2 regions of the Pseudomonas sp. DC3200b2 genome follow, and region 2 is predicted to be linked to the other one. Evidence: predicted binding sites of a transcription regulator. Region 2 holds the regulator's gene; the other holds the start of a gene.
The links. The regulator FliA, encoded in region 2, starts transcription of late flagellar genes. The targets are predictions, from matches to a motif close to CTAAAGTTTNNNNNNNNNNNGCCGNTAA.
Positions count from the first base shown of each region.

Region 1: the regulator FliA is predicted to act here: its motif matches at 2,337-2,364, upstream of ACP691_RS19450 (methyl-accepting chemotaxis protein).

Region 1 is NZ_JAFCTA010000008.1:7,259-11,467, reverse strand. It holds gene ACP691_RS19465 (sugar ABC transporter substrate-binding protein) at 1-13, opposite strand, end outside; gene ACP691_RS19460 (DMT family transporter) at 162-1,100, opposite strand; gene ACP691_RS19455 (LysR family transcriptional regulator) at 1,175-2,029, shown strand; gene ACP691_RS19450 (methyl-accepting chemotaxis protein) at 2,410-3,585, shown strand; gene ACP691_RS19445 (response regulator) at 3,612-3,980, shown strand; gene ACP691_RS19440 (STAS domain-containing protein) at 3,977-4,209, shown strand, end outside.
Region 2 is NZ_JAFCTA010000001.1:1,019,027-1,023,235, forward strand. It holds gene flhF (flagellar biosynthesis protein FlhF) at 1-344, shown strand, start outside; gene fleN (flagellar synthesis regulator FleN) at 506-1,339, shown strand; gene fliA (RNA polymerase sigma factor FliA) at 1,336-2,082, shown strand; gene ACP691_RS04910 (chemotaxis response regulator CheY) at 2,304-2,678, shown strand; gene ACP691_RS04915 (protein phosphatase CheZ) at 2,697-3,485, shown strand; gene ACP691_RS04920 (chemotaxis protein CheA) at 3,571-4,209, shown strand, end outside.

The DNA of each region.
Region 1 (4,209 bases), on a different contig from region 2:
AGGGCAGCTTCATGGGTGATCTCCATTATTGTGATTATTCTTCGGGCGAACGCTGCCGGGTGGGATCTGCACACGCGCAAACGTTTGCGAAATGTGACTATGAGAAAACTACAAAGGATTGTCAATCAATGTTTCAGAGTCGACCTTCGCAGGCCGACAGCTCATTCGGGCCGAGCGGGCCGGTTGCTCTCCCCAATCACCAGCCAGAGGCCGCCGGCCGAAACCGCCATCCCGAGCGCCATCTGCCAGCTCAAAGGTTCACCGAACATGGCCCAGGCCCAGATCATGGTGATCGGCGGGCTAAGGTAAAGCACGCTGGCCACGCGGGTGCCGCTGCTTCGGCGCAGGCACAGCCAGTACAGCCCGTAACCGCCGAGCGTCGACAAGCCCACCGTCCACAGCACGCTCAGCGCGAACCCGATGGTCGGAACGGGGGCCAGGCTACCCTGGCTGCCCTGGATAGCGGCGAAGACGAAGCTGGAGACAAAACATTGCAGCCAGAGGTTGGGCAGCAGGCCCATGGATCGGGCAGCACTCAAGCGCTTCTGCCACAGGGTCGCCACCGCGAGTGACAGCATGCCCGCCACCGGCAGGCCATAGGCCCAGAGAGGCGCGCTGCCCAGCTCCAGCACGCCCTGGGTGACCCAGAGCACACCCACCAGCCCAAGGATCAACCCCAACCACATCCGAAGGGCCAATCGCTCGCCCAAAAACCCCGCCGCCAATAGCGCCATGCCCAGGGGCAGCAGGTCCGCGCAAAGGGCGGCGAGGCCGGCCGGCACGCCAAGCGCGATGCCTTGGGCGACCCCGGCCAGGTATCCGGCCATTGCCAGCAGGCCAATGCCGGCATTGGTCAACAGCACGGGAACCGGCGTTGTTCGTAACGGCTTCAGGACGAAGGGCCACAGCAGAACGCAGACCAGCACGCAACGCCAGAACACCACCAGCAAGGCCGGAGCGTAGTCTATGGAAAAGCGCGCGCCGATAAACCCGGAGCTCCAGGTCAGCAGCATTCCTGCTTCGAGCAAAGGTAATGGCAGGGTGTCCCGAAACGTGTGGCGTGCCGGTTCGTTGAGTTGGGTCGAATTGGGCTGGCTCATGCACCCAGGCTAGGGAAATGACCTAACCTAATAAATCAAAATATGCTGCAGTAGTTGTTGAAGGAAATTGAAGCATGAGCGCCATCCTCGATATTGACCTTCTGCGGACCTTCCATTCAGTGGTGCGCATCGGCAAGTTCAGTGCCGCTGCCGAGCAGTTGCACAAGAGCCCGGCGGCGGTGAGTGTGCATATTCGGCGTTTGGAGGAGATAGCAGGCGGCCGCCTACTCAACCGGGACAATCAGTCAGTGTCCCTGACCGCATTGGGTCAACGCCTGCTGGTCTCCACGGCCGAGCTGTTACGCACCCACGACCAAGCGTTGGCGGACCTGCACGGCGCGGCCCTCGCGGGGCGCATCACCTTGGGCGTGCCCGACGAATACGCGGCGCATGTCATTCTGGACATCCTTCCCATCTTCACCGCAGCCTGGCCCAATGTAGTACTGGAGCTCAAGACAGGGCCCAGTTATGCGCTGCGGGAGGGGATACAGCGGGGCAAGCTGCAGACAGCCGTGTTGGCCCAGCCCAAGGGCCAGGCCGACCCCGACGCTCAGGTGTTGATGTCGACCACGCCTGTCTGGGTCGGCCCTATGAATACCGCCGTGGCGCTCGATGACCCTTTGCCCTTGGCCGTACATGCCGTGCAATGCCCCTACCGCGAAGCCATGACCGAAGCGCTCCAGGCGTGCGGTCGACGTTCGCGTATCGTGCTCGAAAGCCAGTCCAACCAGGCGGTAAAAGCCTGCGTGGAAGCCGGGTTGGCGGTGAGCCTGATCGACCGCGCCAAGGTCACCGAGCGTATGCGGATTCTGGAAGATCTGCCAATGATTCCTGACCATGAAATCGTGTTCGTGCGCAGCGCTGCGTCACAAGGGGATGAGGCCGTGGCCCTGCTCGGGAAGGCGATGCGGCAGTGGTTTCGGTTGTAATCCGACAGCGGCCTGATGGGCAGGAAGATGGGTTAACGCCCGCGCTAGTTAGTTCTGTCGCTAGCTGGGTTCGTCAACTTAAGAGGTGACAGCGAAGAGTGGCTTTCGCGCCGATGGCGCTGTCTCTACCAACCGGAACCTATACAACCAGCGTTCTAACGGTTGCCGCTACGTTGTGCGGGGCCGCGTGCTCTTCCACGCCCTTCCAAGCCGCTTCCAGCCAATTTTCACAGCTTATACAGTGGTATGTAGCTGTATAAACGCTGTATAAATGGATCCACAAGACGACGAATGGCACGCCAATTAATTAATGTTATGAGGGCAATAGGAGATAACCCAGATACCTGCCCCTGACCGGGGCTACTGCTCAAGGGCCTCCCATGACCATTGCCCCCCAGGAGTTTCGCTCCGCTTCCCGCTCCCTGCCGCTGGCCGCCAGCGCCGTGGGCGCTGTCGTTTCCATCAGCGCCCTGGCACTGACCAGCGACCTCAGTCTTTGGCTCAACGCTGCCTGTGTCGCGCTACCTACTCTACTGGCCGGTGGTTTCTCTGCCTGGCGCGTCGGTCGGAAGCCTGCCGCCCCCGCTGCCGCCCCATCAGTGGTAGAGCCAACGAGCGAACCCCTGCCTGACGCACAGCGGTTGTGCGATGCAGCGCTGCCCGTGTGGATGCGCCAGATCGAAACATCCCGCGAGCAAACAGAAACCGCAGTAGGCGCGCTCACTCAGCGGTTCGTGGATATCGCGGGACGCCTCGACCAGACGCTGGCCGCTTCACGCCAAGCGGCTGGTGAAATGGGCGAAGGCGGCGTGAGCGAAGGCTTGGCGCAGAGCCATGGCGCCCTGGCCGAGGTGGTCGACAGCCTGCGCATCAGCCAGCATAGCCGCGATGAAATGCTCCAGGCGGTACGCCATCTCACGGACTACACCGGGGAGCTGCGGCAGATGGCCGCCGACGTGGCGGCCATCGCCGCGCAAACCAACCTGCTGGCGCTCAATGCGGCCATCGAGGCCGCCCGCGCCGGCGAGGCAGGTCGCGGCTTCGCGGTAGTGGCTGACGCCGTGCGTTCGCTGTCGAGTCAATCCAGCGAGACTGGTCAGAAGATGTCCGCCAAGGTGGACGTGATCAACGCCGCCATTGGCCACCTGGTAGAAGTTGCGGGCGAAAGCACCGACAAGGGCAACGACAGCGTCGCCCAGGCCGAGCAAGCGATCCAGGGCGTGCTGGGTCGCTTCGAGGGCATCACCGGCAAGCTCCAGGGGGCGTCCGAATTACTGCGTCAAGAAAGCGAAGGTATTGGTCAGGAGCTATCCGAGGTGTTGGTGGCGCTGCAGTTCCAGGATCGCGTCAGCCAGATCCTCAACCAGGTGCAGCAGCGCATGGCCGACCTGCATCAGCACGTGGAGCGAGCCCGCGAAGCCAACGTCCCCCTGAGCATGGACGTGGCCGGCTGGCTGGCTGAAACCGAGCGCACTTACGCCATGCAGGAACAGCGAAACAACCATCACGGCCGGGCCAACAGCGCTCCGACCGCCAGCGACATCACCTTTTTCTAACGTTCGACGCGCAACCGGGAGGTTCCATGGCCAAGGCCATTCTCGTGGTGGATGACTCCGCCAGTATTCGCCAAGTAGTAGGTATCGCCCTCAAAGGGCAAGGCTACGACGTGCTTGAAGCCTGCGATGGCAAGGACGCGCTGGCCAAGCTGACCGGCCAGAAGATTCATCTGGTGATCAGCGATGTGAACATGCCCAACATGGACGGCATCACCTTCGTGAAAGAGCTCAAGAAGCTGCCGGCCTACAAGTTCACCCCGGTGATCATGCTGACCACCGAGTCTCAGGAAAGCCGCAAGCAGGAAGGCCAGGCCGCCGGCGCGCGCGCCTGGGTGGTCAAGCCTTTCCAGCCCGCCCAGATGCTGGCCGCGGTGGCCAAGCTGATCGCGCCATGATCGACGTGCAGCGCGGCGAAGGCCGGCTGCGGCTCGCCGTGCAGACCGACCTGACCATCTACCAGGTAGGCGAGCTGCACGCGGCCATCGGCGCCTGGCTCGCCGAGCCGGATGACTGGCTGCTGGATCTGGGCCAGGTATCTGAAATGGACGGCGCGGGCCTGCAGTGGTTGCTGTACTTGAACCAACAGCGCCAGGCCCGAGGCCAGCGCTTGACCCTTGGGCCGCT
Region 2 (4,209 bases):
GCATTCGCTCGCGCAATTACCTGGTGCTGGCCACGACCAGCCAGAAGCAAGTGTTGACGGCTGCTTACCATAGTTACAAGCGTTGTGGCCTCGCAGGCTGTATCCTCACCAAGCTCGACGAAACGGCGAGCCTTGGCGAGGTGCTCAGCCTGGCGATCAGTCATGATCTGCCGGTGGCCTACCTGACCGATGGCCCGCGTATTCCGGACGACCTGCATCTGCCGCGCAAGCACCAGCTGGTGAGCCGGGCGGTAAGCGTGCAGATGCAAGAGGAGCCCAGCGAAGAGGCCATGGCCGACATGTTCGCGGACCTCTACCACAGCCCGAGCAAGCGCGCGGGTTGAGGTGATGAAGATGAAATGCATGCGCAAGTGGTTGCGCGACAGTACGCCCAAGGGCGTGCTGCTTGGCTTGGAACCTACCTGCACCGCGCGCAGTGCCGGTTCGCCCCAGGGGCGAGCGGGCCGTGGTGTAGCCAGCGGCTTAGTGACAGGGTAAAGAACGAATGGGCAGCATGCATCCCGTACAGGTGATCGCGGTGACCGGCGGCAAGGGCGGCGTCGGCAAGACAAACGTGTCAGTGAACCTATCGCTGGCACTGGCCGAACTCGGCCGGCGGGTGATGTTGCTGGACGCTGACCTGGGCCTGGCCAATGTCGACGTCTTGCTGGGGCTGACTCCCAAGCGCACCCTGGCCGACGTCATCGAGGGGCGTTGCGACCTGCGCGACGTGCTCTTGCAGGGACCGGGCGGGATCCGCATCGTGCCGGCCGCCTCGGGCACCCAGACCATGGTCCATCTCAGTCCGGCACAGCACGCCGGGCTGATCCAGGCGTTCAGCGAGATCGGCGACAACCTCGACGTGCTTGTGATCGACACCGCCGCGGGCATCGGTGACTCGGTTGTCAGTTTCGTGCGCGCCGCCCAGGAAGTATTGCTGGTAGTGTGCGATGAGCCCACCTCGATCACCGACGCCTACGCCCTGATCAAGCTGCTCAACCGCGACTACGGCATGAACCGCTTCCGAGTACTGGCGAACATGGCCCAGAGCCCGCAGGAAGGGCGCAACCTGTTCGCCAAGCTCACCAAGGTGACCGACCGCTTCCTGGACGTTGCGCTCCAGTACGTGGGCGCGGTGCCCTATGACGAGACCGTGCGCAAGGCTGTGCAGAAGCAGCGCGCCGTCTACGAAGCCTTCCCGCGGTCCAAGTGCGCCCTGGCCTTCAAGGCCATCGCGCAGAAAGTGGATACCTGGCCGCTGCCGGCCAACCCGCGGGGGCATCTCGAATTCTTCGTCGAACGTTTGGTACAGCAAACCAGTGCGGGGCCTGTCTCATGAGCGCCAGTGGATACCGGATGTACAACAATGCCTCTCGTCAGTCACAGCAGCACGAGCTGATTGAGCGCTATGCCCCCTTGGTCAAGCGCATTGCCTACCATCTGCTGGCGAGACTGCCCGCCAGCGTACAGGTCGAGGACCTGATCCAGGCAGGCATGATCGGCCTGCTCGAGGTGGCGAACAAGTACGACTCCACCAAGGGCGCGAGCTTCGAGACCTACGCCGGTATCCGCATTCGCGGCGCCATGCTCGACGAGGTGCGCAAGGGTGACTGGGCGCCACGCTCGGTGCATCGCAACACCCGCACCGTGAGCGAAGCCATCCGCCGGATCGAAGCTCGAACTGGCCGTGACGCTAAAGATCACGAGGTAGCTGCCGAACTCAACATGAAGCTGGAGGAATACTACGCCATCCTCAACGATACCCTGGGCAGTCGCTTGTTCAGTTTCGACGACCTATTGCAGGACGGCGAGCACGAAGGGCTGCACGAGGACGGCGCCAGTGGTAGCGGCGAGCCGGCCAGGGGGCTGGAGGACGAGCGCTTCCAGCGGGCCCTGGCCGATGCGATCGCCAACCTTCCGGAGCGCGAGCGCCTGGTGCTGTCGCTGTACTACGACGAGGAGCTCAACCTCAAGGAAATCGGCGAAGTCCTGGGCGTGAGCGAATCTCGTGTCAGCCAGCTGCACAGCCAGTGCGCGGCGCGCTTGCGCAGCCGCCTGGGTGAGTGGCGCAGCGCGCGCTGAGGCGCGGCGGCGCAACAGGATTTGGGGTGCCGTCGGTGCGCGAAAGGGCGCTTGGCGGCAAAAATGAAAGAGAATGCTGGAACGGTGTGCCGGCTGTGTGATATCACCGCCCGCCACGCCTGCTCAGGCAGTCGTGTAAGTGTGCAAAACCGGATTCGATTGACTGCACGTCCCGGAGCGGGCGTGTTTGAGACTGCTTGGAGGTTTACTTGGACAAGAACATGAAAATCCTTATCGTCGACGATTTTTCGACAATGAGGCGGATCATCAAGAACCTGTTGCGCGACCTGGGTTTCACCAATACCTCAGAGGCTGACGACGGGAATACGGCCTTGCCAATGCTCCAGAGCGGCGGTTTCGATTTCCTGGTCACGGACTGGAACATGCCGGGCATGACCGGTATCGAGTTGTTGCGCCAGGTGCGCGCCGACGAGCGTCTCAAGCATCTGCCGGTGCTGATGGTGACCGCCGAGGCCAAGCGCGAGCAGATCATCGAGGCGGCCCAGGCCGGCGTCAACGGCTATGTGGTCAAGCCTTTCACGGCCCAGGTGCTGAAAGAAAAGATCGAGAAGATCTTCGAGCGTGTCAACAGCTGAGGCCGCATAGGGGGCGCCATGGAGTCCAGTAATCTGCCGTTGGGTGACTTTGAGTCGACCCTGAAAACCCATGCCCGCCAGTTGGTCGAAAGCCTGGAGAAGGGTCAGTTCGGCGACGCGGTGCAGCTGATTCATCAGCTGAACCAGACGCGCGATCGTGGCCTGTACCAGGAAGTGGGCAAGCTGACACGCGAGCTGCACAGCGCCATCGTCAATTTCCAGATCGACCCTCGCTCGCCGCAGGCCGAGGAGGTATCACAGATCACGGATGCCACCGAGCGCCTTGACTATGTGGTGCGCCTGACGGAAAACGCCGCCAACCGCACCATGGACCTGGTGGAGCAGGCCACGCCCCTGGTCCATGACCTGGGCGAGGAAGCCCGTGCATTGCGGGTAGACTGGCAGCGCTTCATGCGTCGGGAGGTGGATGCCGATACCTTCCGTGACCTGGTCAAGCGCGTCGATGCTTTCCTGGCACGCAGTGAGAGCGATGCCGGGCGGCTATCCTCAAGCCTGAATGACATTCTCCTGGCCCAGGATTATCAGGACCTTACCGGCCAGGTGATCAAGCGCGTCACCGCCTTGGTGACGGATGTGGAATCGAACCTGCTCAAGCTGGTGCTGATGGCCAGCCAGGTGGACCGTTTCGCCGGTATCCAGCATGACCCGCAGAGCCTGCAGAGCGAAAAAAATCCACAAAAAGACGCTTCCCGGGGTGAAGGTCCGCAGATTCATGCCGATAAGCGTGAAGACGTCGTATCCGGCCAGGACGATGTGGATGACCTGCTTTCCAGCCTAGGGTTCTAACCCCTGAAGGGTGGGCTCATCGTACAGGCGCCCAAGGGCGCTATCCGAGCCGGATGCCAATTACCGATTTCCAGGGAGCACCCAAATGAGCTTCGGCGCCGATGAAGAAATCCTCCAGGACTTCCTGGTAGAGGCCGGCGAGATCCTCGAGCAGTTGTCCGAACAGTTGGTGGAGCTGGAAAGCCGGCCCGACGATGCGGATCTGCTCAATGCGATTTTTCGTGGTTTCCACACTGTTAAAGGTGGCGCCGGCTTCCTCCAGCTCAACGAGCTGGTGGAGTGCTGCCACATTGCCGAAAACGTGTTCGACATTCTGCGCAAGGGCGAACGCCGCGTGGATTCCGAGCTCATGGACGTGGTGCTTGAAGCACTTGATACCGTCAACAGCATGTTCGGTCAGGTACGCGAACGTTCGCCATTGACGCCCGCTACCCCCGAGCTGCTCGCGGCGCTCTCTCGCCTGGCCGAGCCGGCCGGTGCAGCGCCGGCGGCTATGGAGACTCCAGCCCCGGCACCGGCGCCAGTGATGGCCGCGCCTGCCGTCGCGCCGGCACCCAGCCCGGTCGTCGAGGCCCCCGTGGGCGATGACGAGATCAGCGACGCGGAGTTCGAGTCGCTGCTGGACCAGTTGCATGGCAAGGGGCAGTTCGCTCCTGAAGCCTTGGCGCCTGTCGCGGAGCCGGCGGCGGCTGCCTCTGCCAGCGATGAAATCACCGATGCGGAA